DNA from 3 places in the Peribacillus phoenicis genome. Region 1 is predicted to be linked to each of the others. Evidence: riboswitches for the same ligand, from Rfam matches in the RefSeq annotation. Region 1 holds a riboswitch; each other region holds the start of a gene.

Region 1 (11,010 bases):
ATTCAATCTAGATATCAAGATCGGTTCGATCTCGAAATCTTGAACATTCGGGATTTACCTTTTTATGATCAAGATATTGAAAATGACCCTCCATTAGTTGTAAAAGAATTTAAAAGTAAAGTGGCCGAAGCAGATGCAGTCTTGTGGGTAACACCTGAATACAACGGTACGATTCCAGGAGTATTGGGCAATGCTATCGATTGGTTATCACGTGTCGATAAAGTCTTGATCGGAAAACCATCATGGATCATGGGTGCGTCAATGGGGCAATTAGGAACGGTTAAAGCTCAATTGCATTTGCGTGAAATCTTATTCGCAATAGGCATCTCCTCCCCACTCCTTCCCGGGAATGAAGTATATGTTGGTGCAGTGCATGACAAAATCGATAACGAAGGCAAACTTACACATGAGTCGACTGTCCAGTTTATCGATACGGTCGTCGATAATTTCATTAGCTGGTATAATCATCATACTCGTTAATGCTTTTAAAACAAGAATCCCAGCAGGATTAAACCTGCTGGGATTCTTGTTGCATCATAAAACAAAATTCATCCTCTTCCAGCTTGGAACGCTGGGTATTTTGTCATTCCGCCGTCTGCGAAAAGAGTGATACCCGTTACATAACTGGACTCTGAAGATGCCAGCCATGCAGCAACCGCAGCAATTTCTTCAGGCTTTCCGATATACCCCATCGGAATCATGCTTTCAAGATCCTTCTTCTTTTCGGGATCTTCAAGCTTGTCGGCATTTATTGGTGTGGCGATGGCTCCAGGACCAATGCTGTTTACACGGATCCCTTTTGGTGCATATTCAAGAGCCAGGGTCTCCGTAAGCAGCTTCACCCCGCCCTTGCTTGCCGCATAGTGAACGAATAAAGGCCAGGGTATCATCTCATGTACACTGGACATATTTATAACATTCCCTTTAATGTCGTTCTCGACAAAATACTTGATAGCTTCACGGCAGCCTAAGAAATTTCCCGTTAAGTTGGTATTGATTACCCTATTCCAGTCGCTTAACGGCATCTCGTGAGACGGAACCGGATTTTCAATTCCTGCATTATTGATGAATATATCGAGTTTCCCGAAATTCTTTATCGCTGATTGAACAAGGTTAATCACATCTTCTTCAACGGTGACATCGCCTTTTACTGCAATAGCTTCCCCGCCATTTGTTTTGATTTCCTCCATTACACTATCCGCTTCCTCTGATTTAGTGCGATAATTAACCACGACCTTTGCCTTTTCCTTAGCAAAGCGAATGGCCATCGCTTTTCCTAAACCAGTGGATGAACCGGTTATAACAACGACCTTACCTTCTAAATCTGTATACATATAATCACCCTCCACTTAACTTTTTGCCATTCCGAGCATAATCCCAGCTATGATGATCAAGATAATTCCGATTATGATTCCAATTAGTTGGCGCTTCGTTTTCTTTTCACGTAAAATGATGATCCCGCCAAGAGTTGAGATGACAATGCCCATTTGCGAAAGGGAAAAACTAGTGGCCACTCCCACACGGGGCTGGGATATGAATAAAAACATGTTCCCTGCAGCCCATATCAATCCCGGAATGATATTGCGAATCGTATATTTGTTAAACGGTTTATGTTTAAAAGTCAATAACAGACCGCCTATCACCATCCCTATCGCTTGAGGGAACAACGCTGACCACCCATCAACATCAAAAAGACGGGCCACGACCACATAAACCAAATAACCGAATGTCGAGATGAGGAGAATAACAATTCCTTTCTTCAAGTTTCCCGATTTGCCCTCTTTTGATTCTTTATCCTCCAGTGAGGTCAAGACAATTCCTATAATAATGAAGACTAATGCCAAGACGCCTAAAATGATTGCTTTCATTGTTGACCATTCGTTAAAAACGATGACCCCGAATAAAGTCGTTGAAATGAGCTGCATTCCAGTAGATATCGGCATTGTTTTGGATACTCCCATTAAATCAATGCTCTTAAGCTGATTAGCTTGTCCAACGGCCCAAAACAATCCAGAAACAACTCCGACTCCAAACACCAGCAATGACAACTTAATATCGGCAAAAATATAAACACCTATTGAAAAAATCAATGCGCCAATCGTTGTACCCAGTGTTTGACTATAGGGCCCACCCCCGAGTTTCACATTAAATAAAACGATGCTTCCCCAGAATATTGCCGGCAAGAGAGCTAATAATATATCCATTTTCAACCCCCATATATGTAAGTTCAAAACTAAGCAGTAAATTTCCTTATGTCTTCTTTTTAATATGTTCGCTTTTTTTGAATTGACCCTTGGTAATTTTATGAAGTGTTTTTGCCAAAAATAGTGTTCAACACAAAAAGGGCTGCAGAGGCAGCCCTTTTTATTGATACTAAACATATCTTTCATCAATGATGTTCCCAAACCAAACCTTTAACTCCTTCTATCTAAATGTTATAACAAAGTTGATTGGAGAGAAAGGTGCGAGACTCCTGCGGGAAAAGCGCGTCTAAGGGAGACCCCGCAGGCGCAAGCCGAGGAGGCTCCCTGACCGCCCGCGGAAAGCGAGTACCTGGAGCGGAAATTAACGTCCAAATTGTACAAGCCATAAAAAAACTGTTCAATGTTTGCTTCTTTTCTTGGAAATGAACTTACTTCTTCAAATGATATGGCACTGTCGTAACAACCACATTTCTTCTATAAAGTAAGTAGGCGCGAATCAGTAAACTTGATTGGTTATGAAGTATATTGTGCCAGCCCTTCTTCGGAATGAATTGGGGGATGATCACCGTAACTTTATAATTGGCTTCACTGGCCTTATGTTCAACTGTATCCACAAATTTAGTTAGTGGCTGAATGATACTTCTGTAATAAGAATTCAGTGTAACGAGTCTTACATCCGGTTGCCATTTTTTCCATTTTTCCTCGAATTTCTTTTCATCTTCTCTTTCAAAAGCAACATAAACGGCAATAACCTGATTTGCTGATAGAGATTTTGCATAATTTAAAGAGTTCTCAACCACATGAGTAATACCCGCCACAGGTACAATGATGATATTTCCTTCAATTGGTAAGATCGGCTCACATGTTGTAATCCTTAGTTGGTCACCAACTGCTTCATAATGCTTTCTAATTCGATGAAAAATTAAAATGATGATAGGTAAAAAAATCAAAACAGGCCAAACCTGAGTAAATTTGGTTAAAAAGAATATCATCGTGACGATAAAGCTAATCATGGCACCAATTGAATTAATGGTTAGTTTCATCATCCAGCCTTTTGGCTTTTCGCGAATCCATTTAACAATCATCCCAGTCTGGGACAACGTAAATGGAATGAATACCCCTACCGCATAAAGCGGAATGAGATTTTCTGTATGTCCTTTAAATGCGACTATTAAAATGATGGATGCAAGTCCTAGTATGATGATTCCATTGGAATACCCTAATCGGTCCCCTCTAATCGTAAACGCCCTTGGTATGAATTTATCCTTTGCCAGATTCACCGCAAGCAGAGGGAAAGCCGAATAGCCAGTATTGGCCGCAAGTATCAAGATCAAGGCAGTCGTACCTTGAATGAAGAAATACATGAAATTCCGTCCAAAGATCTCTTCCGCAATCTGGGAGACGACCGTTACCTCTGCGCTCGGAACAATGCTTAGATAATAGGCTAAGAATACAATTCCCGAAAATAATACAGCTAGCAATGAACCCATCGCTATTAATGTTTTCGCAGCATTATTCGGGGCTGGATCTTTAAAGTTCGGGATTGCATTGGAAATCGCTTCGACTCCTGTCAATGCGGAGCTTCCTGATGCAAATGCCCTTAGCAGTATAAATAAACTGATGCCCGCGACCGGAGTCCCGATTGATGCGTGCAATTCCGGTGAAACTCCTCCCGTCAAAATCTTGTAAATTCCAACACCAATCAAGATGAACAATGCTAAAACGAATAGGTACACCGGATAGGCCAAAACAGAGGCCGACTCCGTAACCCCCCGAAGGTTCAGGATTGTAAGTAGAATCACGAAAATGATGGCTATGACCACATTATATGAATGCAGGCCGGGAAAAGCGGACGTGATTGCATCCGTACCTGCAGAAACACTAACAGCCACAGTTAATATATAATCGACCAGCAAAGATCCTCCGGCTATCAGCCCTGGATTGACACCTAAATTGTTTTTTGAAACTACATATGCCCCCCCGCCATGCGGATAAGCGAAAATGATTTGTCTATAGGACAAAATCAAAGCAGTTAACAAGATCAATACCCCGATCGCGATAGGGATTGAATACCAGAATGCTGCAGCACCGACCGTGATCAGAACGATCAATATTTGCTCCGGTCCATATGCAACCGAAGACAAAGCATCAGAAGATAATATCGCCAAAGCCTTTGTTTTGTTAAGCTTTTGTTCACCAAGTGCATTTGACTTTAAAGGTCTCCCTATCAAGAACCTTTTTATAGAAGATAACATCAAGAATTCACCACCATAGTTAATTTATAAGTTTATGTTGCCCAGCTGTAGCAAAAAACAAGACGAAACACAAAAATGCCTACAAGTCATAGCTAAATAGACCTGTAGACATTAATTTTTTTGTCTAACAAGCTCCACCTTCCTTCTCATATAACGCTTACGAGGTTAGCTGTCGGATTCGGACCTAAGAGTAGCCCTACCTTTTAAAAAGGATTCACCCCTTGGATTGTAAACAATCCCAATAACGGGTCCCCCGCACCATAAGGTTTAAGCGATTTAGAAATATGAAACTGTTGATTATCATACTCCCGTGAAATGGAAATGTAAATGAAAATTTTGCTTAAAAATAAAATATTATATGTAAGTGAGGTTTTGTTCTTGACGTATAGAACATAAGTCTTCCAAACTCATGGATTTGAAGGAAGGATAAGAGGTAAATAAACGGTTAAAAAGAAAATAATCAAGGAGTCAATGAACAAAAGGTGGTCCGAAAGGGTAAAATGATCAGCCACATGGAGATGGCGAGGCGAAATTAAACAGATCTGCCCCAGCTTGGATAGTCATTAATTCCCGTCCAATCGGGGGCATTATTCAACTGATCCACCCTATTAGTTCCTTCCTTCTTGAATTGGTCTCAAATTGCTTTTTTTAAAGACAAAGTATTTCTGGCCAAGATAGTTAAGTACTGTATAACAGATTGTTCCTATCAGCACAGCCACATTTTGTTGTATGGATAAAGAAACGGATCCTTCCAGTGATTCTGCAATGGCTTGGCCTATAGAATAAGCGGCGGAATAGCAAATCAGGATGACGCAAAAGAAACGGGCAACTCCTCGCCGCCATTCTATATCGCTTTTAAAAGTAAAAGTCCTGTTCAAAAGAAAACTCGTTACAGCTCCCGTGCCATTGCCGAAAAAGGTGGAGACCCAGTAAGATAATTCAAGAACATTCATAAGAAAAAGCATGATGGAAAGTCCAACCGCTGTATTGACTATTCCAACCAATAAAAAGCGGATAAAGGAGTTAGTGTGTTTTAGATAGTTTTTCAATACTGTTCCGTTCATTGTCTAGTTGCTCCCGTTTTGTTAAATCGAGCGGATTAAATAAATCCAGATCAACAATATATTTAGGCCGGCGTTTAGATTCATTATAGATTTTACCGATATATTCCCCAATCAAGCCGACAGCAATCAACTGCAGTCCGCCGATCAACCATATGGAGGTGATTAATGAGGTCCAACCAGTTTCGGTCTGTCCATAAAACTTTAACCATAAAAAGTAAGACCCAAAGAGTAAGCTAATGAAAAAGGAAAAACATCCTAGCCATAATACAAGCCGGATCGGTGTAACCGAAAAGGAAGTAATGCCATCAAGCGCAAAAGCAACCATCTTCTTAAATGGATATTTCGTTTCCCCAGCCAATCTTTCTTTTCGGTCATAATAAACAGAGTCCGTCTTAAACCCAATGAGCGGAACAATCCCCCGTAAAAATAGATTCGTTTCATCAAATCGTTCCAACTCCGCGATTGACCTTTTGCTCATTAGCCGGAAATCGGCATGATTATAGACAAGGTTAACCCCCATCTTGTTCATCAATTTATAAAAACCAGTTGCAGAGGTTCGCTTAAAAAAAGAATCAAGGTCCCTTTTCTGGCGGACACCATATACGATTTCACATCCTTCATTGAATTTCCGAATGAATTCAGGGATGACTTGAATATCATCCTGTAAATCTGCATCAATGGAAATCACACAATCCGAGGCTTCTTTGGCTGTAAACAAACCTGCCAGGAGTGCATTTTGATGTCCTGCATTCCGGGAAAGCTTTAGCCCGCGAACAAATTCATTATTGATCGTTTCCTTATAAATGATCTTCCAAGTTTGATCTTTGCTTCCATCATCAACCAGCAGAATTTTACTTTGACCAGAAACAACGTTTTCTTCGACTAATCCCCTCATCAATCCACAAAGCTGGGAAATGGTATCATGCAAAACGCTTTCTTCGTTATAACAAGGTACAACAATCGTTACTATCGGTGAATTCATTCAATTCCCCCCTTTTCACATGACTCTGTATAAATAAATTTTCCATACGCTTCCTTTTTCCGTGAAAACCTTATCTAGCACCAATCCGTTTTCCTTCGCGTTGTTGATTGGGATGGAAGAAAATATATACTTGCCGCCTAATCCTTTAAACGCATCCATTTTAAGGTCCAAATTTTCCAGCTCTTTCTTCGAGCCTTTCTTGAACATATAATGCTTCCCAAGCTCATCGGTAAATAGGTAACAACGTCCTCCCCATTCATCAAAGTAGATTTTGATGTTTTTATTCTTAGCCAATTCGTTTTCAATTATTTGACGAAATTGATGTTTGTAAGAAAGCGGATAGAAATTGTTATAGCTATCGAGCGTGTAAAATCCATTAAATTGTGCGATTGCAGGATGCAGCCCAATGCTAGCAACACGATACTCTTCCTGTGGACGGTCAATATGATCTTTTATTTCTTGAAAAAGGCTTTCTGAATAGAACTCTTTGAAAGATGGTTTTTTATTGTGAGTGATTTCTTCATTGAAACCCATTAAAATCATAATTTGAACGGCGATGAAAATAGAAAGGGTTTTCTTAGCATAGTCGCTGTGTTCCCAAATGATTTTTATCGCGAGGGCAAACCCCAAGTAAATCACCATCGGCCTTAAAAAGTGAAATCTGGCAAAATTAAAAGTATCCAAGGTGTGAAACCTTTCCGTCAAAGGAAGCCATCCTTTATAAAACCAAAATGCGTACCACGCTGAGAGCATAAAATTCAAGCCGAATAAAAAAACATATACCTTTTCCTGTCTCCACAGTTTTTTGGTCAGAATGATATAAAGGGCAAAGACTGTTATCGGCAGGATGATAAGCGCATGTACAGTCATGACATGCGTATGTCCAAGAACGAAATTTTTGAAAGTAAGCTGTATGACCCAATCGAGCGGCAGCCTAGCGTGAAAATATTCATCTCTACTATTTGGCTCCGAATCAAAAATGAATGAAGACACCAAACGATACTCCACCAAGCCAAAAATGAAGGTCATGTACACGATCGAAAGAAGGAACGTTATATTCCACCCTTTTCTCCTGATCACATCCGTTAGCCAAAGAAAGCCCATTGCAACAAGAAAAAAGAAAAAACCAAGCACGATGCTTGAATAAAGCGGTAAAAGTGTAAGGACCAAATAATTCTTCCACGAATGATCCTTGCTGCGAATATTCAAAAAAGCCCAAAGTGCAAGCGGCATCCCAAGTGTACTGAGCATTCCCGATGGCCAAAATGGGGTAAGGGCAAAGGCCAAGGATGTTCCAACCCTTATCCAACCTGATTGGCTTCCTGTAACCAAATGTTTCTTTAATAGGATATACATACCAAAGAATGCAATAAATCTTGTTAATGCCTGGCTTATTGCATATGCAACCATTGTCGGAAAAAGTGAATGAAGCCAAACGATAATACTGAACTCACTGCCAAAGGCATTTCGGGGAAGTCCATTCATGATCTGGGGAATTTTGGCGTCTATCGCACCGAATAACTCACCGCTTTCTGAAAGGACTTTATACCAGGCAAGGTTGGAATCCAAATTATCATGTACGCGAATATGCGCATTTTCTCCAAGGATGAATAAAGGAGAAAGATATAAAACAATGACGAGTAAGGCAAAAAGGATTTGTTTTCTCTCTTGTTTTTCAATTGGCAAAATATACACCTCTTGACCAAATTCATATATCCATAATATTTGCTTCAAAGGTAAATCTATTCTTTTTCAGGGATTTATTTTAACCTTTTTTGATATAGGTCAACCAATGGCCACATAAAATGAAGGGTAGAACAAAAAGCGTATAAAAGAACCTTAAAAAGGGGCTGGGCTATGATAAAGAAAGCGGTGATTCCAGCAGCCGGTTTAGGAACACGATTTTTACCTGCTACGAAAGCTCAACCAAAGGAAATGCTGCCGATTGTCGATAAGCCGACCATTCAATATATTATCGAGGAAGCGGTTCAATCAGGGATTACAGATATTATCATCGTTACGGGTAAAAACAAACGTGCCATTGAAGATCATTTCGATAAATCCATTGAACTAGAAATGCTTCTGCAAATGAAAGGTCAAAATGAGCTGCTTAAGATCGTGGAGAACATTTCCAACATGGTGGATATCCACTATGTAAGACAAAAGGAACCTTTAGGTCTGGGCCACGCAGTATTATGTGCCAAAACATTTATCGGAGACGAACCTTTTGCCGTCCTGTTAGGGGATGATATCGTGGATAGCCAGGTTCCAGCTTTGAAGCAGTTAATGGAGCGGTATAACAAGGTTCAAGCGAGCATTATCGGATGTAAGGAAGTGTCACCTGCCGATGTCTCCAAGTATGGGATCGTAAATTTCCAAGAACGATATGAGGATTTATTTCTGGTAAGAAACTTAGTGGAAAAGCCTAAAGTGGAGGATGCACCTTCAACACAGGCGATTATTGGCCGATATATTTTATCACCTGAGATTTTTGAAATCCTTGAAACCGTACAGCCCGATCGGAAGGGGGAGATCCAGCTTACCGAAGCTTTAGACCTTTTGTTAGAAAAGGAACCATTATACTCGTATATCATCGAAGGAAATCGATATGACGTCGGCGATAAATTCGGCTTCCTTCAAGCTTCAATAGATTTCGCCATGAAACGACCTGAACTTCGTGATCAGCTAATATCATATTTAAGGCTGCTGTTCCCTTAATCAAGTATATAACCCACGCCCAATTGCCTAGAGGTGATTGGGCTATTTCCACATTGGATTCAACCCTTTGATGGTAACATTTCCACGTACCATAATCTCTAAGCTAAATATAACTGTCTTTATTAATGCTTCCATGAAATGTAAATGCAAGTGAAAATGTTGGACAAAGATAGAATAATTTATTAAAAGTGAGGTTATGTTGATAACGTATCCTTCATTATTTATCCAAACAACTATATCCAGAAAGGATTGTACATGCATAAAAAAACTAATAATCCAATAATATCAGATGAATTCTTAGATCAAGTGGTTAAGGAAATCAATGCAGAATTTGGCGGGCCCATTAATGAAAAAAATGATCGTTTCCAACATGGGGACGATGAAGAAAGAAGTTAAATCCCACATCATTAAATCTTATGCTTTCCTGAAAACCTCTGGCTCTATTCAGCCAGAGGTTTTTTTATGGCTAACTTAAGTAGCTTTTTTTCTTCATAGAATTATCCGCCCTTTCTTTAACGACTTGTCCAAACCAATTTAGCTGATCCTCATAGAATGATTACATGTAATTATTTTAAAGAAAGGGGAAAAACCACATTGAGCCACGCTGATGATGTGACATCACTCTCGGGATAATCAGCAAGACGATGTTCAGCATGGAATTCAAGGATTGGTATGAAATTGTTGGAAAACCGTTGGAAACCGCTTTAAGAATTACAGTCAAAAGGATGAGAAAGATTTTCCGTATGCCATTATGGGTACCCACCAAAATCAACCGTGAATATAAAAAGGCGATACAAAGACTTGATAAAGTGATTTAGGGCATTATTGAAAAACGGAAGAACGACACAGTAAAACATGAAGACATGCTTGGGATCCTGATGGACGCCCGTGATGCCGACGACGGATTGGGTATGACAGGCCATCAGGTCCGTGATGAATTAATGACTATTTTCCTTGCCGGTCATGAAACGACAGCAAATGCTCTTTCCTGGGCAATGTACGCAATTTCGAAGCATCCAGAAATTCAAGCCAAGCTTTTCAGTGAAGTGAATAGCATAATCGGTCACGGGACCCCCAAGCCTGAAGACTTCATGAAATTACCATACACTCAAAATATCATTCATGAAACACTTCGCCTGTACCCGCCACTGTATATCTTATCCCGTGATGTGACGGAGGATGTCGTAATAGGAGGATATCGCTTTAAAAAAGGCGATATGATTCTAATAAATTCTTATGTGATGCAGCATGATCCAGAGTATTTTGATCAACCGGATTCATTTATTCCTGAGCGATTTGAAAATAACTTCATAAGAAGCCTGCCTGCGTTCGCTTACTTTCCATTTGGCGGAGGACCGCGGGTTTGTATCGGCAATCATTTTGCCATGATGGAAGCTGTATTTGTCCTGGCCTGCATTGCAAAGCGGTATAGGATAAAGCTTGCACCTGACCATCATGAAGTACCCCCCCTTCCATCCCTTACACTCAGACCCAAGAGTGGACTGCACATGGTGATAGAAGAAAGAGATGCAGAAGCCTTCGAACCTGGCGCATCCAATTTTTGAAGTAAAAAGAATGATCTCATATAAACATAACATTCGTATTGGTTCGATTAACGCCTAAGACTGAGTGGCCTATTCTTTTAGAAAGGAGGGATGAAAAAATGTATATGCTCCATTCACCACGGAAGGGAATCATCCACACTGAATTGCACTATTTAGGGATGGCCTCGCAGGTATATACCGGTTATTTGGAATTTCTAAGCGAAATTGAACCAATACAAGAAA
Region 2 (11,010 bases), on a different contig from region 1:
CATCGAATATGTGAATTACGGACTTCCTTCAGCTTTTTTGTATTCCCCATGCACCAATCAAATTCTCAATTTGAACGAAGGAGCCACCCCAAACGGACTGATTCCCGAATTGCCCATTCAAAAAATAGTCTTTCAGTATGAACCTGGAAGCCGTTTCATCATCTATACAGATGGACTCTCTAAAACGCCCCTACCTTCCGCCATTGACCGATCTGACCATATCGAAAGGGAATTCATCGAAAATGTCCATCTCGATACACAAGACCTTCTTCAGGAGCTATTGGTCTCAAGGATGAGGCATTCAGTCATTAACGATGACATCTGCATTATTGCCGGGACACTTTTTTAAGCACGATAAAAAGGGCCGTTTCAAAAGAAGAAACGGCCTTTTCTATGTTTTTTTATTTTTGCAGAGCTTGAACGACTTCCTCCAGCTTCATGCCCCTAGAAGCTTTAACAAGTATGATGTCATTTTCCTGTGTGGACGATTTTAGTTCCTCTATAAGCTTCTGCTTATCTTGAAAAGGACGAACCTGCTCCGAAGAAAACGCCTTGCTCGCTCCCTTGGCAATAAACTCGGCTAAAGGACCATATGTGAAGATCTTATCGATCCGCTCACTGGAAATCAATTCACCAATTTTCAAATGAAAGTCTTTTTCCTGTGGCCCTAACTCCAACATGTCTCCCAATACAAGTATCTTTTTTTCGAATCCAGATAAGCCCTCAACCAACTCCACTGCTGCCTTTACTGAAGTTGGGCTGGCATTATACGCATCATTGATGATTTTCTGCCCTTTCGCGCCCTCGACCAATTCCATCCTCATATTCGTTAATTGAATGGTCGACAGACCTTTACGGATCGCTGAATCATCCACATTGAATTCTTTAGCAACCAAGATTGCTGCCAATGCATTAAGAACATTATGATTGCCTAAAACGGGTATCTCATAATTGGTTTCCTTATCACCGCTTGCGATTGTAAACGTGGTACTGTCTGCCCCTTGGTTAATGGTCTGTGGATATAAATCATTTTGTTCCGTACGTCCAAAAGATATTACGTTTAAATCAGGAAAATCCTTTTTGATCCGATTGCGGAGCAATGGTTCATCACCATGATATATCAGCGTTCCATCTTTCGCCAAACCTTCGACAATTTCCAACTTCGCATTCGCGATTTCCTCTCGTGATCCTAAATCCAATAGGTGTGATTCACCGATATTGGTAATGATCGCAACATCAGGCTTTGCCATTTTGGATAAGAACTCGATTTCACCGCGGCTGCTCATTCCCATTTCCAACACAGCGGCTTCAGTATCCTCTGCCATAGAAAGCACTGTTAGTGGCAACCCTAAATGATTATTGAAGTTCCCATTTGTTTTATGAACTTTATAGGTAGTGGCCAACAGCGCAGCCGTCATATCCTTCGTAGTCGTCTTACCGTTGCTGCCTGTTATCCCAATGACTTTTATATTCAACTGCTGACGGTAAGAACGCGCCAATTGCTGAAGTGCTTTCTCGGTATTTTCGACAATGATTATCGGTAACTCATCAGGAGGATTCGGAACATCCCTTTGCCAAAAAGAAGCCGCAGCTCCTTGCTCTAAAGCTTGCTTGACATACTGATGGCCGTCAACCTGCTCACCCTTAAGCGGAATGAACAAACATCCTTCCTTAACCGTTCTTGAATCGATGGTAACCCCATTAATACCTTCGGACTGGAATGGACTGATATCATTCAATCCCTCTGCCATTTCATGTACTTGTTTTAACGTTCTCTTTATCATTTTGTTCCTCCTACATTCATCGAACCGTTAATCGATCTCCATTAACCAAACGAAGCAGAAACCAGTTTAAATCGCACCGGTTCCTGCTGATTGGAATCCATCAAATCAATGCTAGATGGATTGTGGAGTTTACTGATACATTACTTGCATGATCAAACTGTATATTTGATTTGTTGTTTTTCCTGATGACGTTCCAAGGCAAGTTTCACGAGTTTTTCAATTAACGCTGGATAGTCGACACCTGTGTGCTTCCACAATAACGGAAACATGCTGAAAGGAGTAAACCCAGGCATTGTATTCACTTCATTAATATAGATTTGCCCCTCATTCGTTAAGAAGAAATCAGCGCGAACCAATCCAGAGCAATCCAATGACTTAAAGGCAGTAATGGCCATTTCGGATAAAGCTGCATACTCGCTTTCCGTTATCTCCGCTGGAATGACCATTGCAGAATTACCGTCAACATATTTTGCTGAATAATCATAGAAGGCAAAATCTTTCTTAGGGATGATTTCGCCTGCCACCGAACAAGACGGTTCATCATTACCAAGTATTCCAAACTCAAGTTCACGAGCTACGACCCCTTCTTCAATGATGACCTTCCGATCGAATTGGAAAGCTTCCGCTACCGCTTTTTCCAGTTCATCAGCATCATTACATTTGCTGATACCGACACTGGAGCCTAAATTGGCAGGTTTGACAAAACAAGGGTAACCCAATTCATCCGCTACCTTTTTAATGGCACTTTCAGTATTCTTCTCCCATTCAGAACGAATGAACCAAGTGTATTTGACTTGAGGAAGTCCCGCCTGGGCAAAAATGTTTTTCATGATGACCTTATCCATTCCTGCTGATGAAGCCAATACGCCATTCCCTACATAAGGAAGGTTCAATAGTTCCAGCATCCCTTGCACGGTCCCATCTTCTCCATTTGGTCCGTGAAGCAATGGGAAAATTACGTCATACCCTGTTGATTTACTATTTTCTTCAGTTGAATGTGCCTGCAAGGCAAGGGGCGAGCTCGATTTATCCGATGAAAATGTCAATGCATCCACACTCTCGGCAGGTCCTGTTAACTTCGGTCCATTAATCCATGAACCCTCTTTTGTTATGTAAATCGGATATATATCAAACTTTGCTAAATCGAGAGCTTTAATGACCGCTAAAGCCGTCTGCATAGAAACCTCATGCTCCGCAGATTTTCCACCATAAAGCAAACCAAGTTTAGTTTTCATGAGTTATTACCCTCCAATATTCTTTTAACCATGTTCATTGTATCACTTTACACTAAAATGGTTAAAGCGAAACTTCCATCATTGATGCTTCTCCAATGATTACCATAAGCGGAACACAGGTTAAAACCGCCACATCCTGTGGCAACTCCTGTGCTAGCACATCCTGTGCGTCGCAATCGAACGTTTACAGGCTGTTGGCCCACCACATTTCTTTTTCATTACATTTGCCACCGCTTTCCTTACAGCCTGTTAATGCGGGGTAAAGCGAAACTTCCATCATTGGCGCTTTTCCAATGATTACCATAAGCGGAACGCAGGTTAAAACCGCCACATCCTGTGGCAACTCCTGTGCTAGCACATCCTGTGCGTCGCCCTCTCTTATCTTTTATGCATGAGATGGTAAGTCTTACACCTAAAAAAATTCAAAGGTGCCAAATAATCCATTCCACGAACCTCGGAAGTTTGGATAATCAGGAGAATGATGTATTTTTAATAACGCTTTCCCATACCCTTTCTTTTCGATTGAAGATAATAAAGGCATCCGGCTCTTTAATATCTTTACCTGAAAAGTCATCATGCATTTCATCCATGTTTAAATAATCCCCTACGACCCATGCCGGTATCTCAATTTTCGTTCTTGTATACTTAACATGCCGAAAGGAAAAAACGAGCCCCTCTGCCAGGATATGAGCCAAGGAAGAAATGATTTCTGCCGGAATCGCCGTCAGCTCTCTTTTCTTTCTGATTCCAAGCCAAGTCCTCTCTACTTTTAAAAGCTCCAGCTTTAGTGGAATCAGGCCTCCTAACATCTTATAATATGTCGAAAGAGAACGAAAATAAATTTTATTGAACCAGCCATCATCCTGGGCAAGGTACACAAATTGATTATTCAATTTACGGAAAAACGGAGGATCCAGATGAGTTTTTGCGTGCCCTAAATATAATAGTTCCGCTATTTCCCTTCCATCCAATTCATCCAACCCTTCTCTTTCTTCAAAATCGATCCAACAGAAATCTCCATATGCCCGGACATTTTCTTTAACTAGCTTCGCAATATCTTCAGATGAAGCACTCTCTAGCAGGACATTCAAATTGTATTCCCCGCCATTGAATTCATGTTTCAATAATAAGATGGAATCCAAGGTATATGGCAGCGAATAGACGAATTCACGAAAATTGAGTCCATTGAAAAGGACAAACCGTTCGGAAGCCTGCATATACATATATAAGATATCATTGCTATCATTCTTCATAACCTGACCCCCTCCGAGCTCTTAATCAATAATGTTATTTTACCAAACTTTTGGGTTTTCACGTAAGTTATATAACCCCCAATATTAATCATCATCAGCACCATGTGAATAATGCGAAACATGTACTCCATATTAACCAATATGTTAAGGAACACACTCGACAAACTAGAAATATCCATATTATAGTAAGAATGAAGATTAAATCATGGATAAAATTGAAAAAGGTTTTATCATTAATTCTTTTCATGGAGCCGCTTCCGTTTATGCTGATGCAACTAAAAAATTAGGTTTGTGGCAATCAGAGGATTATGCATTCGAAAAATATTTAAATCGGGAAGATGCAATCCTTGATATCGGATGCGGTACAGGAAGAACCACCTTCGCTCTATATAAAAAAGGATTCCAAAATCTAACGGGAATCGACCTGACTCCTGCCATGCTTAATGAAGCCGAAAAAATTGGGCATGAATATAACCTGGACATACCCTTTATCCTTGGCGATGCAACCGACCTCCCTTTCAACGACACATCATTCGATAAAGCAATCTTCGCTTTTAATGGTTTAATGCAAATTCCCCAGCGAAAAAACCGCACATTGGCTTTAAAAGAAATCAACCGTATTTTAAAACCTGAAGGACTCTTCATTTTCACAACACATGACCGTGATAAAAACGAAAATTACCTGAACTTTTGGGAGCAAGAGGAAATGATTTGGTGTGTTGGTAAACAAGATGAGAGGCTTTATGAATTTGGGGATATTTTCACATCCGGAAAGACGCTTCAGGAAGATACTTACCTCCATATCCCAACTAAACTTGAAGTCCATGAGTGCCTGGAGGAAGCACGGTTTACAGTCATCGAAAGCTTTTATCGAAGTGAATTATTCCATGAAAACGATGATGTCATCGCTTTCTCTTCCGATTGCCGCTTCTGGATCGTCCAAAAATAAGGAAGAACTTTTTAATTCAAAAAAAATCCAGAGTGAAATGTCACTCTGGATTTTTTGTATTAAGAAACTTGTTCTAATTCTTTTTTGGAAGGAGGGTTGAATTGACCTTCCCATTTAGAGATAACGATTGCCGCAAGTGAATTACCGATAACGTTTACTACTGTACGTCCCATATCAAGAATACGGTCGATACCGGCAATAAATGCTAGACCTTCAATAGGAATACCGACAGTTCCCAATGTCGCTAAAAGAACTACGAAAGATACACCTGGTACACCAGCAATCCCTTTGGATGTGATCATTAACACTAGCATCAGCGTAACTTGCTCATACACGCTTAAATCGATTCCGTACATTTGAGCGATGAAGATAGCTGCTAACGCTTGGTATAATGTAGAACCATCAAGGTTAAAAGAGTATCCAGTCGGGATAACAAATGTAGCAATATGTTTCGGACATCCCGCTTTCTCCATTTTTTCCATGATTTTCGGAAGAACCGCTTCAGAACTTGCAGTAGAGAAAGCAAGAATCAATTCTTCTTTTAGAAGTTTAATCAATGTAAAGATATTGAATCCTACAAATTTTGCAATAAGACCCAGGATGACAATTACAAAGAAAATCATTGTTCCGTAAACAGAAAGCGCTAACTTTCCTAACGGAATTAAAGATTCCAAACCGAACTTGGAGATAGTCACACCGATTAATGCAAATACACCGATAGGAGCGAATTTCATGACCATGTTAGTCAGGTAGAACATTCCTTCAGCTACACCTTGGAAGAAACGGAATACTGGTTTACCTTTTTCACCGATGGCCGCAATACTAAGTCCAAACAACACGGAGAAGAAAATGATCGCTAGCATATCGCCTTCTACCATTGCTTTAACTGGATTGGATGGTACGATGTGTACAAGTGTATCTACGAACGATTCATGCTGCTTAGTTTCTGCTGTATCAACATATGTGGAGATATCAGTTTGTTCCAGTTTATCCATATTCACACCAGCACCAGGCTGGATAATATTCGCTGAAATTAAACCAACAGCAATCGCTATCATAGTTACGACAACAAAGTATGATAATGATTTAGCACCTAGTTTACCTACCGCTTTCAAATCACCTACACCGGCAACTGCAACGATAAGGCTGGATACGATGATCGGCACTACGATCATTTTAATCATTCGTAGGAAAATGTCTCCGAATGGCTGTAAAAAGCTTTGGGCCGACTCATTACCATAAAAAATGGCACCAACGATAATCCCTAGAATTAAACCAATGAAAATTTGGCTAGCTAAACTTAATTTGAATTTCTTCATTTACTTTCCTCACCTTCCATAAAGTCTTTGATGCAAAAACATTTTTGTCTCGGTAAGGGAAACAAGATACTAATAAAAAGAAAGTAATTTTTCTTTTTTTGAAAAACTCTGTCTTTACGCCGAAAAAAAAGACACTTCATGTGTCGATTTCTTATTGGCGTGAATATTCACACATGTTCCCTTAAAGACGCTGACGAGGTTAGCTGTCGGGTTAGGAATTGGAAACACAAATGCCCTTTCATTTCTGAATTCACCCCTAGCGGATAAAATCCACAAAAATGGGTCCCCCGTTCTTGGAATAAGATTAAGCGAGTTAACTTATAATAAAATATTATACTAAAAATGATAATCTGTAAATATTAATTCGCATTAGTTCTAGAAAAAATCTTTAAATATGTCTGAATATTCTGCATTAAAGACTATTGTATCTATAATTACTCTTCCCGATTTTTAATCACATAAGTTATATTGATATATAATTAAGAACTAATTTGACATCACCTCTCTTGATGTAAGAAGCGGTTATTTTTCCAAAAAGCCAAGCAACAGAAATCTTACTTTTTCCCTAGAGGTGAATTTTTTATAAGTTGCCGCTTTCACTTTTTCAAATTGGATCGGGGTAATAAAATAAGAATGGTTCTTCGCCACATCCGGCTCCATTAGAATGACGTCACCCACCGACGGTCCCTTTATGATTTCTTGCATCCCTTCAGCCTTAAGCCCTTTTGTAATGTAATGTTTATCCACATAGCCTTTTTTAGTCAATTTGTAAACATAAGGCTGTTTATGGTATTGTACCGCCTCTATAGGAATGGAGAGGACACCTGCTTTCTCATTGGTTATTACAGTAAGGTTCACTTTGGATCCCACCAACAAAGCTTCCGTTTCTTCACCTTCCGATTCGATTAGTGCCTGAAATGGAAATCTGTTATCTTTTTTTAATGACGGCTCTTCAGCGGGATAGGAATGGATGCGGCCTATCTTCCCTTTCAATGCCGTTTTTGAATCAGAGGAACTTGCTTTTATAGTCATGCCCACTTCAGCCTTTTTCATTTCCTCTTCGGTGAAATCCCCTTCAATTGCCATATTTGTCGAAACAATGGATATAATGGGATTATTCAGGTTTTTATTGATATTTTTAACTACACCATCAGCCTCACTCGTCGACATGATCGCACCGGACTGACCCTCAATTGAACTTAATTTAGCGTCAAGCATTTTCACTTTTTCATTCAAGCTGTTTTTTTCCAGCTCCTGCTTGTACATTTCTTGCTCAATGTTACTTTTAATAAGATCTGAGGAACTTGTTGTTATATCAATTTTCAAGTTTTTTTCCACCGATTCATCAATGGCTGCTTTATCAGGGTTACTGGTCAGGTTCCCTTGATAAGACCTCAACTTCCCTATGAATTCCTCAATCCCTGCAATTTCTCCCTCAGCTTCCGTTTTCTCCGCTTCTAAATTCGCTTTAAGAGCATCAAGTTCAGTCGTCGTATACTCAAACAACGAGGAGCCAGCCGTAATCGCATCGCCTTCTTTAACAAGGAATTTCTTAAAATCATTTTTCTTGGTGTCAAAATAGATATCATACTCTTCTACAGGTTTAATTACCCCATTTGTTTGAATAGTATCCGTAATTGTATCTTTTTTTACCTTTGTCCAGTTTTCAACGAAAACAGTTCGTTCCACTTTGCTTTCTTTTTTTTCAATAAGGTATAAATTAACGGTTATTAACACTACCGACGCAATGGAGACCGCCGCCATTTTCCATTTCCCGCTCATTCATTTCACCCGCCTTATACAAATACGCCAACTTGGATGTATGCTAAAAAGGCTTTAACAAACCATGTGGCCAGATAGAATAGAACAATCATTAAAAGGACCAAATAATTATTTCGTTCTGAAAACTCCTTTAAATAAAAATATTGCAAAGCAATAATAAGAAATTGAAAAATGGTGATTTCGCTGAAAAAATGAATGAAATAATCACTTCTGAGAAAATACTGACTGATGATCCCCAACGAAAAAGGATTGGCATCGCTGCCTATATCCATTAAAACGAATAGAGGAATCAGAAATATTTTTTCCACTAATTGCAAGACAAAAAGAATCATTTGAACGATGACTAATTTTATATATGGGATATCTGTAACGATCCAAAAGAATAGAGCTGATAAAAATATGTATATGGAAGGGTCGATTATGCCTGTTATTATGTTGCCGCTCAAAATCAGCAACTTTGCTCCTTCGAATTCTTCGGCACTCATATTCGTGATTTCTTTGGAAAATGATTCTGAACCAATGCCAAAATATCCCCCAATGGCGAATACTATAAGACTAAGAAAATATAAAAATAGTAATTTCAATCCAAGCTTTGTGACTGCCTCTGCATTTTGAAGCTGATAACGACTCCGATGAGGCTCTAAAAGGCCCTTTATTAATCTGACCTGGTACACCATATGTGGACCTCCTGCAAAAATTGATATATCTTCATATATTTTATCTTATTTTGGAAACAATTGCAGAAATAAGGAATGAATATACAAAAAAAACACATAATCATTCCCATTCAAATTTAATCCGCCATATTAATTTGGAGTTAATACTGACAAATGTTGGGCAAGGACTTTAATGCGTGCAGGAGTTCGTCTATAGTTCTCTCCATCCATATCCACATCAAGCGGCCTCTTGGTTTCAATGGTCAGGGTATCGGCTTGTAAATAATTCACCCCAGAGTCAGAGATCATATTTTGCGTCCATGAACGCTTCATCGCTATTATTTCTAAAAATGCACCAAGGCTTGCATTTTCCAAGATGGCAACGCCGAAGAGTCCATCATCTGGACTGATCATGGGAAAGGGCAATAAATTGGTGCCGATAAAACAACCATTCAAAACCAAAATCATAACTGCTTCCCCTTCAATAACATTCCCATCATATTTTAGTTTATAGGAAAAGGGAGCATTCTCGCCAATCGTCCTGACAGCACTTAATAAATATCCTATCTTTCCAAACCTGTTTTTTTCCTGCTCATCAATATTGCTTGATGCATCTGAAATAAGCCCTACTCCCCAAAAATTAGAAAAATAATCGTTGTTGGCCTGGCCAATATCAATTGAACGAACCTTGCCATTCACTAATGCTTCTGCAGCTTGACGAACATTTTGAGGAATCTTTAATGTTCTGGAGAAGTCATTGCAAGTCCCTCCAGGTAAAACCCCAAACAGCGGCCGCCTCGGAAGCGGCGAAAGGCCATTTACACACTCATGTACCGTTCCATCTCCTCCTAAAACGAAAACTACATCCATGGCTTCACCATATTCCAAGCAAAAACGGCATGCATCGCCTTTTTCCTTCGTTTTCATAATGAGAAACTCATCAATATGCGGAGCTATTATTGGAAGACAACCCTCAAGATTCCTTTCGAGTTTATCATTACCGGCATTTTCATTATAAATCAGCATTCCCTTTTTCCATCGCATGATTTTGCCTCCATATTATAGAAAGAATTGTTTTCTTCCCATCACTTTTACCTTTTCCTAAACCCTCGCTTTTAAAACTCATTAAGAATCATGAAAAAAAGAGGCTATACGCCCCTTTCTGATAAGCCTTCATAAACTTGTCAAATAATCCTTCATCATTAAGATAAGTTTTGAAGACAAGGGACTTCTTTTATCATTTTTTTCCAAAAATAACAAAAGACTTTCCAAGATGATGGGGCTTGGCCTAACTTTTGAAAATTCTTCCTGGATCGCCTTTAAAGCTTCCGTATTTTTACGTGTATCCATGCCCTCTTCTTTACGTGTTTCCACTTCCAGCATCCTGACGATGATCGAATGGATTTCCTCTTTTGGGCTCATATCCCGCATCGAGCATCCTGGTAGGGGAAATTGTTTCAATAATGGATCTTCCATGTTCTGCAGGCTTGCGATAATTGAATCCATCCGGTTCAATATGAAGCTAGGTAACAATTCCACATCGAAAGCATTTTGTTTCCTGATCAATATTCCGATATATCCTTTGAAAAGGGAATCCAAAATTATGGTGCAATCCGGCAAAAGATCAGCCGAAAGTCCCGGGTATAACTCAGTGATTTTACGCTTGAACCAAATCAAGCCCTCTTCATGGATATAATGTAAAAATCTATCTAGTTCTTTGCTGATATGGACCATTTGTTCCTGCATCATCATTTGAATCAAGTTGGTATTTCCCGTCATATGCTCAATGTGAACAGTGATTTGCCTCATGAACTTGTCTTTACTGGACAACGAAGCATCCAGTTCAAGATCAAGCAATGAGTCCGTCAACGCTTCATAATAAAATTTAAAAATGGAGACCAGTAATTCTTCCTTCGACTTAAAATGATTATAAAAAAACCCCTTTGCTATCCCACATTTTTCAGCAATTTCCTGAACGGAAGTGGCATGATAGCCTTTCTCCGCGAAAAGTTCTACAGATTTATCTATGATC
Region 3 (11,010 bases), 3.9 Mb from region 1:
GGTGGCAAGCAGCCGTTCCAACGTACCACTTGTACGCTCCTTCAAAAGCGCAATCCCCGCTATTAAAAATACAAAGAAGAAAACAAAAAAGCTGACGAGCATCGGACTGAAGGTATCAAAACCCTTCGTGTTGGCATCTCCGTAAACATATTGCTCCTCAATGGAAGGTGTGTTTTTTTCATTCCCTTGCAAGCCTTGCATCATTTGCATTTGAACGGCCTTTGCACGGGTCGGTTCGTCGTTCAATAGTGTGAGTTTCATTTTGCCATTTTCAACATGCAGCCAGCCATCCGTATCCTTTTCAATCATCTTTTCCTGTGAGAATTCCTTAGCAGCCGTTACTTGAAAATCCGCTTTTTTCAATGCTTTAACGATCGTTTCATCACTGCCTGTAACAACGATTTTCAAATCACTTGCTTCTGTATCGAAAATAAAATACATGAGCGTTAAAATGAGCAATGGAGCCAGGAAAAATAAAGCGAGCGTCCTTCGATCCCGGCGCATCTGCTGGGTAATACGAGTAACAAGAGAGGCAATTCTCATTTCATGCTGCCTCCAATCCTTAAAAAAACATCATCTAGCGTTTCTACGGCAAATTTTGCTTTTAAAGCTGCAGGGGTTCCTGCCGCGATGATTTCACCTTCACGCAGCATCGCCAGTTTATCGCATCGTTCCGCTTCATCCATCACATGCGTCGTGATGATGATCGTCTTATCATCTTCATTTCTTAAACGCTCAAGTTCCTGCCAAATCGATTGTTTCAGCAAAGGGTCTATTCCTACTGTCGGTTCATCCAAAATGAGAATCTCCGGATTTTGGATGAGTGCAACCGCAAGTGACAGACGGCGTTTCATTCCCCCTGAATAATGGGCAACCCGTACGTTCAAATCATTCGTCAACTGTACGATTTCAGCTGCATATTGAATGCGTTCCCTTCGTTCCTTTTTCGAAAAACGGTATAGCTTCGCAAAAAATTCGAGGTTTTCAGCTCCCGTCAGTTCTGTATATAAAGCATCGGACTGTGCCATATAGCCGACATCCATTAACAATGCTTCATTTGGCACTTCATGATCCAGAACCGTGACTTTACCCGCATCGGGCTTAATCAATCCGACAATCATTTTAATCAAGGTCGTCTTTCCGCATCCGGATGGACCTAATAATCCAAAAATTCCGCTTTTTTCAATATTCAGGCTCAATGGCTGAATGACCTTCTTCTGCTGAAAACCCTTAGCCATTCCTTCAATGGAAATCGCATTTTTCATTCACACACATCCTCCCTCTTTAATTAACACGGTGTTGAGTGTATCATCATTCTAAGGCAGCAGTCGGTCTAATACAATCAACACATTTGGAAAAATGTTTAGTGAAGGAGACATTCCATGGCATCGATTCATGAGGATATGGTACAAAAGACGAAAAAGCAGATACAACATCATTTTATTGCACTCATTGAAGCAGAGGGGTTCTCACATGTATCAGTGAAGAAAATTGCAGAGCGAGCCAACATTAATCGGGGCACATTCTATTTGCATTACACAGATAAATATGAATTGATGGATCACTTACAGCAAGAATTGTTACATGAACTTCAAACCCGCATTACTGCCATTTTGCCGAAAGAGGCTTTTTTGGCTCTTCATCAACAACAACTTTACCCGCCTTTCATAGCGATTTTTCAATTCATCAGTGAACATGCTCACGCATTAAGGGCCATTCTTGGTGATCAGGGCGATCCTTCTTTTGCGAAAAAAATAAAGCGAGTTTTCGGTGAAGTACTGTTGGAGCGTTTGATCAGCCTGCATCCAGCAGCTAAAGAAGAAGCATTCCGCATGTATATGCACGCCTTCCTTACATCGGCGATTTTAGGGGTGATTACTGAGTGGCTAGAGAACTGTGAAGAACAAACGGCGGAAGAAATGGCGAAAATCCATTTTCAAATCTTGAACTTCATCAGCCAATTGCGCACATTCATCCAATGAACGATTCATTAAAGGCATGTTCCATCAACATGCCTTTAAATCGGATTACATCTTTTCCTTAGCTTCTACCTCTACATCACCAACGGAATAATACCTCCTTTTGGAGGTATTCATACTAAGCATCGACAATAAAATTGATAAAGCGAACATGATCATGGAACCTGAAATCACCACGAACCGAATCGAAATGAAATGAGCTGAAACACCAACAATTGCGGTAGATATGATGATCAATAATGCTTCTAACAAGCCAAAAACACTTCCGACCCTGCCCATGATGTCCACCGGAATATTATTTTGATAAAAGGTTTGAAAGCCGGTGTTGGCAAAAGCCAATGAAAAGGCAATGATGAAAAAACCGATGGCGGCCATTGAAAAGGAATTCGAAAAGGCAAAGATCATATAACCTATCGAGACAAATAAAAATCCAAGACCGATCATGTGCGAGATTTTCACTTTACTGATGAATACGACATTGACTATGGCCCCAGCAATGATGCCTGCCCCGGCGATGCTTACAAGGAATCCGTAATCGCTGTCCGACAAAAGGAGCACGGCCTTGGCAAACGCCGCTTCTTGGGAATCGATGGCCGTTTCCATCACCACCATGCAGCTGAATAAGAAATAAATGAGCATGATGTAGGAAGATTTCCGGCTGAAGTCCAGGACGATGCCCCAATCCTTTTTCATGATGGTCCAAGACAGGTAATGACTGGATTGTTCAAGGGGATGATCCTTTTCAAGATTAGGCATGAATAGGGTGATGATACCGGATAGTAATAAGGCAGCCGCGTTAATATAAATCGCTAAAACGGGCGTACCGATCATGAAAAGGATCCCCGCTAGCGCCGGTCCAATCAAAAAAGCTCCAGAATCCATTAAGCTTCGTAATGAGTTAAATCGTTTCCTCTGTTCAATGGGAATTAATTTTGTAATATACGACCTTGATGTTGTTACGAACATGGCCCCTGCCATATTGACCACGAAGACAAGGGAATAGATGACCCAAATAGAAGAAGTCAATGGCAGCAATGCTATGAATACCGTGCGAAATAGGTCAAGTGCCACCATCAGATTCCGCTTATTTATCCGGTCGATCACGCTGCCTGCCCACACATTCGTTAATATGGAAGCCATCGGTTTAACGATATAAAGACCAGCTACCGCCAAGGCTGAATCAGTCATATCCAGAACGATTAAATTAAGGGCAATGAAATAAACCCAAGAACCAAAGTTGGAGATTCCTATTCCGCACAAAAGAATGGAAGGGTATTTCCAAGATACTAATGTATTTCTTAATTTCATCGCTTCTCCCCCTTTGACCGAACAATAAAAAACCCGGTCCCCCAGCAATGCGTCTCGGGACGAGATCAATTTGCGGTGCCCCCCCTAACTATCCTCGGCTGTCGTTAAAGGCTCTTTTGGAAAGTGGTCATTTCATTTACTTTTCTCCTCTTTACGCCTACTTAACTACTAAATTTTAACATTAATGTTTTTATAATGTAAATAACGCAAAAAAACTCATTCAAAATAAATGAGTTTAAAAGCAAAACAAGATATGGATTTTTCGCTCAGCGTTCCGGATAGAACACAGGAATACATAATTGAATACCGCTAATGAATGTTGGATTCAGTTGAATTACCTTAGGGAAAACAATTTTAAAAACGGATTCTTTTTCTTATCCGTTATCCTTAACTCATTCATGATGATTTGATCCTCATGATCGGCTATCCATTTCCTAAGTGCATCTTTATCCTGGCATTGTGTTAAATATGTTTGGCCACCCTTGCCTGTAGCATTAATAACATATCTATTGAACGTCTTCTCCATAATTGCCCGCCTTTTTAATAAAATGTATTGAATTTAAATAATAATGTACTGCTTTTACCTTTATCTTTTACAAAAGAAACATAATATATATGTTACAAATTTTGATTCGCAATAGCATGTTTTGTTTGAAACTATTGAATAAAGTACATCGATGCCGGTTATCATAATTGGATTAATCGAACCTATCATAATGTGCTAACTAATATTTGTCAATACGTTTTCTAAATGTAAATAAAACGTAAATTTTCAGTTTTGTTAAAGAAATATTTTTTTACGATTTAGGGGTTTACAACTGCTAAATGATGGGAGTAGAATACGTTTATCAATTTAATGCATTTCGGCCAAAACTCATGGAAAATGAGTACGGAGGACCCAATCATTTGGGGTTAATTCTGCCTTGCAGAAGGGATGAGATCAGCTCTTTCGCCATCCTACCCGTCAGCTAACTTCGTCGGCTAAAGCGAAGGAGGTCATAAGACCGCCTATTTCGGGAGCTTTTTTGCACGCTTTTTGTGGCAATACAGCTATTCGATGTTTTCGCAGGTCTTTTTATTATGCCTTTAAAAAGATTCGAAAAGCAGATTGATGATTGAAATGTCATACAGTTTTACACAATTTTTTTATGGGTAGGGATGATCATTTGAGAATGACAAAAATTTTATTGGATCCGCCAAAAATACTTGTACTCGGCTTTGCCATCCTGATACTTATTGGGGCCTATTTATTGACCCTGCCGATTTCCACAGAAAATGGCAATGGTCTTTCTTTTCTGGATGCTTTATTCACCTCGACTTCAGCTACATGTGTAACAGGACTGGTCGTAGTGGATACGGGATCGACCTTCACCACTTTTGGTGAGTTGGTCATCCTAACATTGATTCAGGTAGGCGGCTTAGGGTTCATGACATTTGCGACGTTTTTCTTTTTATTATTAGGCAAAAAGATTTCTTTAAAAGGCAGGTTAGTTCTGCAGGAGTCCTTAAATAATCTATCCATGGCGGGTGTAGTCAGATTAGTGAAACGGCTTTTAATTTTCACGGCCATCATTGAGGGCATGGGTGCACTTATTTTATCGATTCGCTTTTCTTTTGACATGCCAATCGGCAAGGCGATCTATTACGGTGTTTTTCATTCCATCTCGAATTTCAATAATGCCGGATTTGATTTAATGGGGGAATTCAGGAGTTTGACCCCTTATGTATCGGATCCATTCGTAACCCTTACCGTCGCCTTCCTCATCACGTTTGGCGGGATAGGCTTTATCGTGATGAATGAAATATACGAATATCGGAATACACATCGTTTATCCGTACATACGAAGATAGTTCTGACGACTAGCTTGACCCTTACGATTGCCGGAGCGGTTTTAATCTTTTTATTCGAGTTTGATAACCCAAAGACATTGCAGCCTTTATCTTTCATGGGTAAAACGCTGTCGTCTTTATTTCAATCGGTATCACCACGGACGGCAGGCTCCAACACGCTGAATATCCCTGATTTAACTCAGCCTACATTACTGCTCATCATTTTCTTGATGTTCGTTGGGGCATCACCCGGATCGACTGGCGGCGGGATTAAAACGACTACATTGGCGACGCTTGTCGGAACGGTTTGGTCACAGATCAAAGGTAAGGGTGATGTGGTATTGTTCCGCCACCGCATCGTGAGTGAAACGATTTTTAAAGCATTATCCGTCACATTCATTGGTGTATTCGTGGTTTCAATCATCTCCATTCTGCTGACCATCACTGAAAGCGGAACTGACTTCTTGATGATTTTGTTCGAAGCCACTTCAGCTTTCGCCACCGTGGGACTTTCAATGGGTTTGACCCCAGAATTATCACCGGTTGGCCGGATGCTCATCATTTTCACGATGTTTGCAGGCCGGGTGGGTCCTTTGACTTTGGCCTTTGCTATCGCCATGAGGCGCAAGCCAGATCCGTTCCGCCGGCCAAAAGGGAAAATCATGATTGGTTAATAATGAATGGAGGAGTGTAAAAGATGGGAAAACGACAATACGCCGTGATAGGTTTAGGCAGATTTGGAACCAGTGTGGCCCATAGATTATATACGGCCGGTCAAGAGGTTTTGGGTATTGATGTCAACGAGGAAAGAGTCGAGAATGCGGAACTGAACGTTACCCATGCGGTCATGGCGGACACGACTGAAGAAGAGACATTGAAAGCAATCGGAATCCGTAATTTCGATTGTGTCATCGTAGCCATCGGAAATGACATGCAATCGAGCATTTTAACTACCTTGCTTTTAAAAGAGCTTGGGATCAAAAAGGTCATTGCCAAAGCACTTAATAAAAATCACGGTCAGGTGCTCACAAAAGTCGGTGCCGACTGGGTCATCTATCCTGAGAGGGATATGGGGGAACGGGTCGCGAATCAGCTCCTTTCCCCTAACATGCTGAACTATATAGAGCTCTCTAAAGAATACAATATCGAGGAAATCATCCTCCCCATGAGCATGAAGGGAAAAAGCCTCAGGGAGCTTGATTTACGGGCAAAATATAATATCAGCGTCATTGCCATCGTGAGTAATGGAGAAATTATCATTGCACCCTCACCGGATCAGGATATCCATGAAAAAGATATGCTTTTAGTGGTTGGCAATAAAGAAGATCTGGCCGTCTTTGCCAATATTGAATAATCCGGCAGGTTCCGGCTCTTGCTTTATGTAGCCCGATACCTATTTTGAATGCTAATACTACGAGAAGACCGCCATATGGAGGTCTTCTCGATGAAATTCATAACGAGCATCCCCGTGCCCTGGATATGTATGTATTATTTTATCGTACTGATCGCTTGGGCAAGAGTGGACTTTATCGTCACTTTATCAAAAGGCAGTTGAAGCTTAACGGCAGTCATGGCGATTTCCGGCCGAAGTCCTGAAAGGGTTGTTTGAATTCCGATCAAATGTAAGGATTCAATCAATTGAGACAGCTGGTGTGCGGATCCGCTGTCTATCGCATGAACGCCAGATAGGTCAATGAAAAGTCTGGTGACATTTTTTTCAGCGCACTTTTGTAATGTGATTTCAAGCAAGGACATGCCCCTCGCCGTGTCAATATCGCCTATCAGGGGAAGCAATGCCGTGTTATCTTTTAGCGAAATGATGGGCGTGCTCAATTCATCGATCGTTGCCTGTTGGGCTTTCATAATTTTATTGGCATATCTATGATTGGCTTCCGTAAACCTCTCCATCACTTCACTGAACACCTTCACCACTATCCGATACCAGGAGTTTATTTCCTCCTGTGTATATTGATCTCCATGCAATTTCACAAACCGGTCAATATAATCCAGGTATTGCTCTTGCGTTCGGAAAAACTCCCTCAATATAAAATAGATGGGTGTGTTTAAATGCTGCTCATCCTGACCGATATCTTCAATCCAATCACCAAGCTGCTTAAAGAATTCCCTCTCCTCTGTATCAAAGACCTGAAAGAAACGTAAATGGAATTCATTATTTTGCTGCTTAAGTTTTTTAATCACTTTGGGATCGGATGAACTATAAACACCCGCCTTATCACTTTTATTCAATGATGCGTACCAATCCTCAGTCAGTTGTGCTGCCACACCCAATAAAAAGGAATATAATTCTTTATTTACGTGCATAAACTCCTCCTATTTAGTTTTTTATAAAAAGCAATCGATAAATCTAACGCTGAAAACGGCATTGTCAGGGTATTGAAATATTATCAACAAAGTAAGCATCGAAGATAACCTCTTCCATACTTAAAATCTTATGCTCTGATGCCCAATTGCCCCTCTTTCCATATACCTTCCCAGCTGTTTTTGAAACCATGCAACCACTGTTTTTTTTAAAAAAAAGATCAGCAAAAGCCTTCATCTATCATTCTGGTAAATCTACGTTCCTAAAATTCTATTGTATTGTTATAGTTTACCATTTTTATTTTTTGTTAACAATTTCCACGCAAATAGGACCTGATCCCAGATCCTCCGTTTAAAACCCTTTCGCCTTCTCATTTCATAAATAAAGCCGTCCATAAACCTTGCACCCCAAAGGTTTCATCCGATTGTTCCATTTTCCTCATTTTACGTATTTCCACCACTTCAAAATCCTTGAATATCTTTCTGAGTTTTTCTTCCGTAAAACCTAATCCGCCTTTAAGGCTTCTTTGCCTATATACTTCCCAATCCGAAATATCGGCACCACCCAATATGCCGCCCTCGACAAAACAAGTAATCGAATACAATCCCTTAGGCCTTAACGCCTTTTTCACCATCTCCAAATAATTGATCCTTCTATGTGGAGCAATATGGTGAAAACAACCTGAATCAAAGACGAAGTCATATTGCCCTTCCTCAATGTCCAAATCAAATATATTCCTTTGAATGAAGTTCACGTGCACTTTCTTTTCTGCCGATCGTTCTTTCCCCCATTCAAGGGCTTCCTTTGAAAGATCCACCGCATCGACGGTAAAGCCCTTTTGAGCAAGGTAAATGGCATTTCTCCCAGGTCCGCACCCAAGCTCAAGAACCTTTCCTGGCCGGATTAACCCACCATCAAAATATGCAACCAAATTTTCATCAGGGAAATTTTCGAAAAAGGGAACCCCTTTGGAGCGGTCTTCATAAAAACCATTCCAGAATCCAGTTGGCTCACGCAATAACGAGTCGAGCATATTCAATAGATCTTCATAGGTTGTTATCGTCTCGGACAAAACCATCACCTCTTCCCATTGTATCCAACCATTTAATTATACTGATTTCGGCCTGTGCCTATGTAACAGCTGCATCAAAAATGAGTGACATAGAATGTTCAGACACAATTGGACTTGTTGATTATATGATGATCACTGGAATTTAAAGGTATCAAAGATGCGTTCGAACAGCCTTCTGATAGTATGTTACATTCTTACTAAATAACCCGATGATCGGCTCATTATCCATGTTAGAAAGGACATGGGTTTTATATAAGCATGTCAAATATTACATGCTCTTTACAGCAAATCAAGTTTAGCTTCCAAACAACAAAACTCAGCTCTATGATGTATCCTGATGTCTTTGAATCCGACTCCCAATCCACTTCTGAAACATCCCTCCGCCACCTTCCTGTCACATCCGTTTACTGATGATTATCTTTCTATACATTCCATTCAGCATGATTGGTCGATCTTCTTCAATTTTCATATTCTTAACATGTCTACTTAACAAGTCTTCAAACCTCAAGCCAATATCCGTTCCTAAAAATCGAATGATAGGCCTCAGAAGCTTTTTGGGTAGTGAAGGCACTTCATCTTTAGAAATAAACTTGTCGAATAGTATTATTTTTCCATCCCCTTTTAAAACTCTGATCATTTCCCGAAGGCATTCATTGGCATCAGGTACGACGGAAAGAACCAAACTTCCCACTATATAGTCAAACGCTTCGTTATCGAATTCCATATGCTGTGCATCCATCTCGAGGAAATTGATCGATGCATCATCAAATTTCCCCATCGCTTTTTTTAGCATATCGGCTGACAGGTCTATCGCCGTTATCTCAAGGTCAAGGTTCTTGATCAGCTCCAAATCGGCCCCCGTACCTACGCCCACAAACAGAACCTTTGCATCATCATGAAAATCCATCTCTTCAAACATTCTTTTCCTGGCATCTAAAAAGAGAGGAGAGTTGAAGATTTTGTCATAAATTGGCGACCAAAATTTATAAATCACTTTATTCCACGAATTATTCAACATCCCCACCCCCTTACATACTACTTCCATGAAGCATGATAAATCCATTCCAAGCGGATATTATATCTGGTAAATTAGACTGTTGATTCGATTGGGGAGGTATCAGAGCTAATGGAAACACTCAACCTACAATACAATGTGCTTGAGCAGGCGATAAACATGGACTATTCCAGGCATCGCTTATTGGATTCCGACTTCCGCTCGGTTTCGGTGCATGATGGGAAGTTTAATTCCTGCGATTTAAGCCGTTCTGACTTCAGCCATTCCGACCTGACGAACAGCACATTTAAAAGCAGTAACTTAGATAATCGCATCTTTGAAAACGCCAATTTAACTGGCACCTTATTTAAAAGTGCAAATTTATTTCAAGAACAGCATTTATAAAAAAAACGTGACCCTCATCTAAAGGACGGCGATTGTCGCATCCACCTCAATCATTTGCGAGACCGTGTTTCTGACTGCAGTCGTTTAAAAAGGAATGAAATGGGAGAATGATCTACACGAACCCTGTGCTAAGACATACAACGTCTTAGCACAGGGTTTTTATATATTCATATACCTTTCTCAGATTTGCTTACCATTCAACCGCCCATCCTCCCAGCCTGACCTTTAGACTTCCACTTCAAATTCTTTAACGTAGACAGCATTCCCCGTGATTTCAATATCATATGTGCCATCGTTTTGGGTAGCCGAAACGCGAACTCTGCCATCCTTTCCGATTTCATGTCCTTGTTCGATTAACAGGTGCACTTCATCTTCAAGACCATCCTTTATGTATTTTGCATAATAAGCACCCATTACACCTGAAGCCGTTCCTGTAACCGGGTCTTCAAGCGTACCTGAAAATGGCGAGGAAAAATGCCGGGCATGCATATGGGCGTCACTATCGTACGTTTCCAGGCAAAAGGGATGAACGGATGCTCTTGGCATTTCCTTTAATAATTGCGAAAACATGCTATTGTTCGCCTTCATCCTTTTAAATGAACTTCTTTCTTTTACCGGAACCAGTAAAGTCCATAAACCTGTACTTCCATAAACAATAGGTAATTCACTTTCAAGATCTTCTATATCCAGGCCGAGGGAACTGGCTAAGCCACCCTTATCTCCGTTAAACGCTTCAAACTGAGGCGCGGCCTGCTTTTCATCGTAATATATATATCTTGATCCGTCGTGGTATGAATCTTGATTGGCAATATTCCCGCTCCTGTTTCAATCATCAGCTCATCTTTATCCAATAATCCCCTGGTCTTCAGTGCATGGATGGTAGCCATTGTCGCGTGTCCGCAAAGATTCATTTCATGTCCCGGTGTAAAATAACGGATTCTAAGATCGGCAATATCGGAATCCATCGGAAAAGAGGTTTCATTGAACCCCACCTTCTCCGCTATTTCCTGCATTTCCTTTTCTGTCAGTCCATCCGCATCTAAAACCACACCTGCCGGATTTCCTTTATTCGGTTTACTGCTGAACGCAACGTAATGAAAAA

Evidence for each region. A riboswitch is a leader RNA that binds a small molecule or an ion and turns the genes downstream of it on or off. The one in region 1 is predicted to bind cyclic di-AMP.
Region 2: it holds a riboswitch for cyclic di-AMP, as region 1 does, so the genes downstream of both, ABC374_RS27870 (cation:dicarboxylate symporter family transporter) here and ABC374_RS20545 (APC family permease) in region 1, are expected to answer to the same signal.
Region 3: it holds a riboswitch for cyclic di-AMP, as region 1 does, so the genes downstream of both, ABC374_RS01620 (TrkH family potassium uptake protein) here and ABC374_RS20545 (APC family permease) in region 1, are expected to answer to the same signal.

What each region holds. Positions count from the first base shown of each region.
Region 1 covers NZ_JBDFMF010000001.1:4,176,937-4,187,946, forward strand. Annotated here, with positions in the region: gene ABC374_RS20530 (NADPH-dependent FMN reductase) at 1-480, shown strand, start outside; gene ABC374_RS20535 (glucose 1-dehydrogenase) at 549-1,334, opposite strand; gene ABC374_RS20540 (RhaT/GlcU family sugar-proton symporter) at 1,350-2,204, opposite strand; gene ABC374_RS20545 (APC family permease) at 2,633-4,459, opposite strand; cyclic di-AMP (ydaO/yuaA leader) riboswitch at 4,598-4,743, opposite strand; gene ABC374_RS20550 (GtrA family protein) at 5,068-5,523, opposite strand; gene ABC374_RS20555 (glycosyltransferase family 2 protein) at 5,483-6,505, opposite strand; gene ABC374_RS20560 (DUF6044 family protein) at 6,521-8,191, opposite strand; gene galU (UTP--glucose-1-phosphate uridylyltransferase GalU) at 8,363-9,223, shown strand; gene ABC374_RS20570 (bacitracin ABC transporter ATP-binding protein) at 9,479-9,619, shown strand; gene ABC374_RS20575 (cytochrome P450) at 10,048-10,788, shown strand.
Region 2 covers NZ_JBDFMF010000004.1:138,827-149,836, forward strand. Annotated here, with positions in the region: gene ABC374_RS27840 (PP2C family protein-serine/threonine phosphatase) at 1-349, shown strand, start outside; gene ABC374_RS27845 (UDP-N-acetylmuramoyl-tripeptide--D-alanyl-D-alanine ligase) at 402-1,784, opposite strand; gene ABC374_RS27850 (D-alanine--D-alanine ligase) at 1,937-3,019, opposite strand; gene ABC374_RS27855 (hypothetical protein) at 3,204-3,350, opposite strand; gene ABC374_RS27860 (hypothetical protein) at 3,490-4,272, opposite strand; gene ABC374_RS27865 (class I SAM-dependent methyltransferase) at 4,478-5,221, shown strand; gene ABC374_RS27870 (cation:dicarboxylate symporter family transporter) at 5,281-6,540, opposite strand; cyclic di-AMP (ydaO/yuaA leader) riboswitch at 6,714-6,861, opposite strand; gene ABC374_RS27875 (efflux RND transporter periplasmic adaptor subunit) at 7,063-8,322, opposite strand; gene ABC374_RS27880 (hypothetical protein) at 8,337-8,999, opposite strand; gene ABC374_RS27885 (diacylglycerol/lipid kinase family protein) at 9,129-10,022, opposite strand; gene ABC374_RS27890 (TetR/AcrR family transcriptional regulator) at 10,152-11,010, opposite strand, start outside.
Region 3 covers NZ_JBDFMF010000001.1:325,916-336,925, reverse strand. Annotated here, with positions in the region: gene ABC374_RS01645 (ABC transporter permease) at 1-543, opposite strand, end outside; gene ABC374_RS01640 (ABC transporter ATP-binding protein) at 540-1,265, opposite strand; gene ABC374_RS01635 (TetR/AcrR family transcriptional regulator) at 1,383-1,982, shown strand; gene ABC374_RS01630 (MFS transporter) at 2,028-3,287, opposite strand; gene ABC374_RS01625 (hypothetical protein) at 3,622-3,813, opposite strand; cyclic di-AMP (ydaO/yuaA leader) riboswitch at 4,143-4,285, shown strand; gene ABC374_RS01620 (TrkH family potassium uptake protein) at 4,460-5,791, shown strand; gene ABC374_RS01615 (potassium channel family protein) at 5,815-6,471, shown strand; gene ABC374_RS01610 (STAS domain-containing protein) at 6,606-7,439, opposite strand; gene ABC374_RS01605 (class I SAM-dependent methyltransferase) at 7,808-8,509, opposite strand; gene ABC374_RS01600 (class I SAM-dependent methyltransferase) at 8,904-9,524, opposite strand; gene ABC374_RS01595 (pentapeptide repeat-containing protein) at 9,636-9,908, shown strand; partial or broken gene ABC374_RS01590 (PhzF family phenazine biosynthesis protein) at 10,134-11,010, opposite strand, start outside.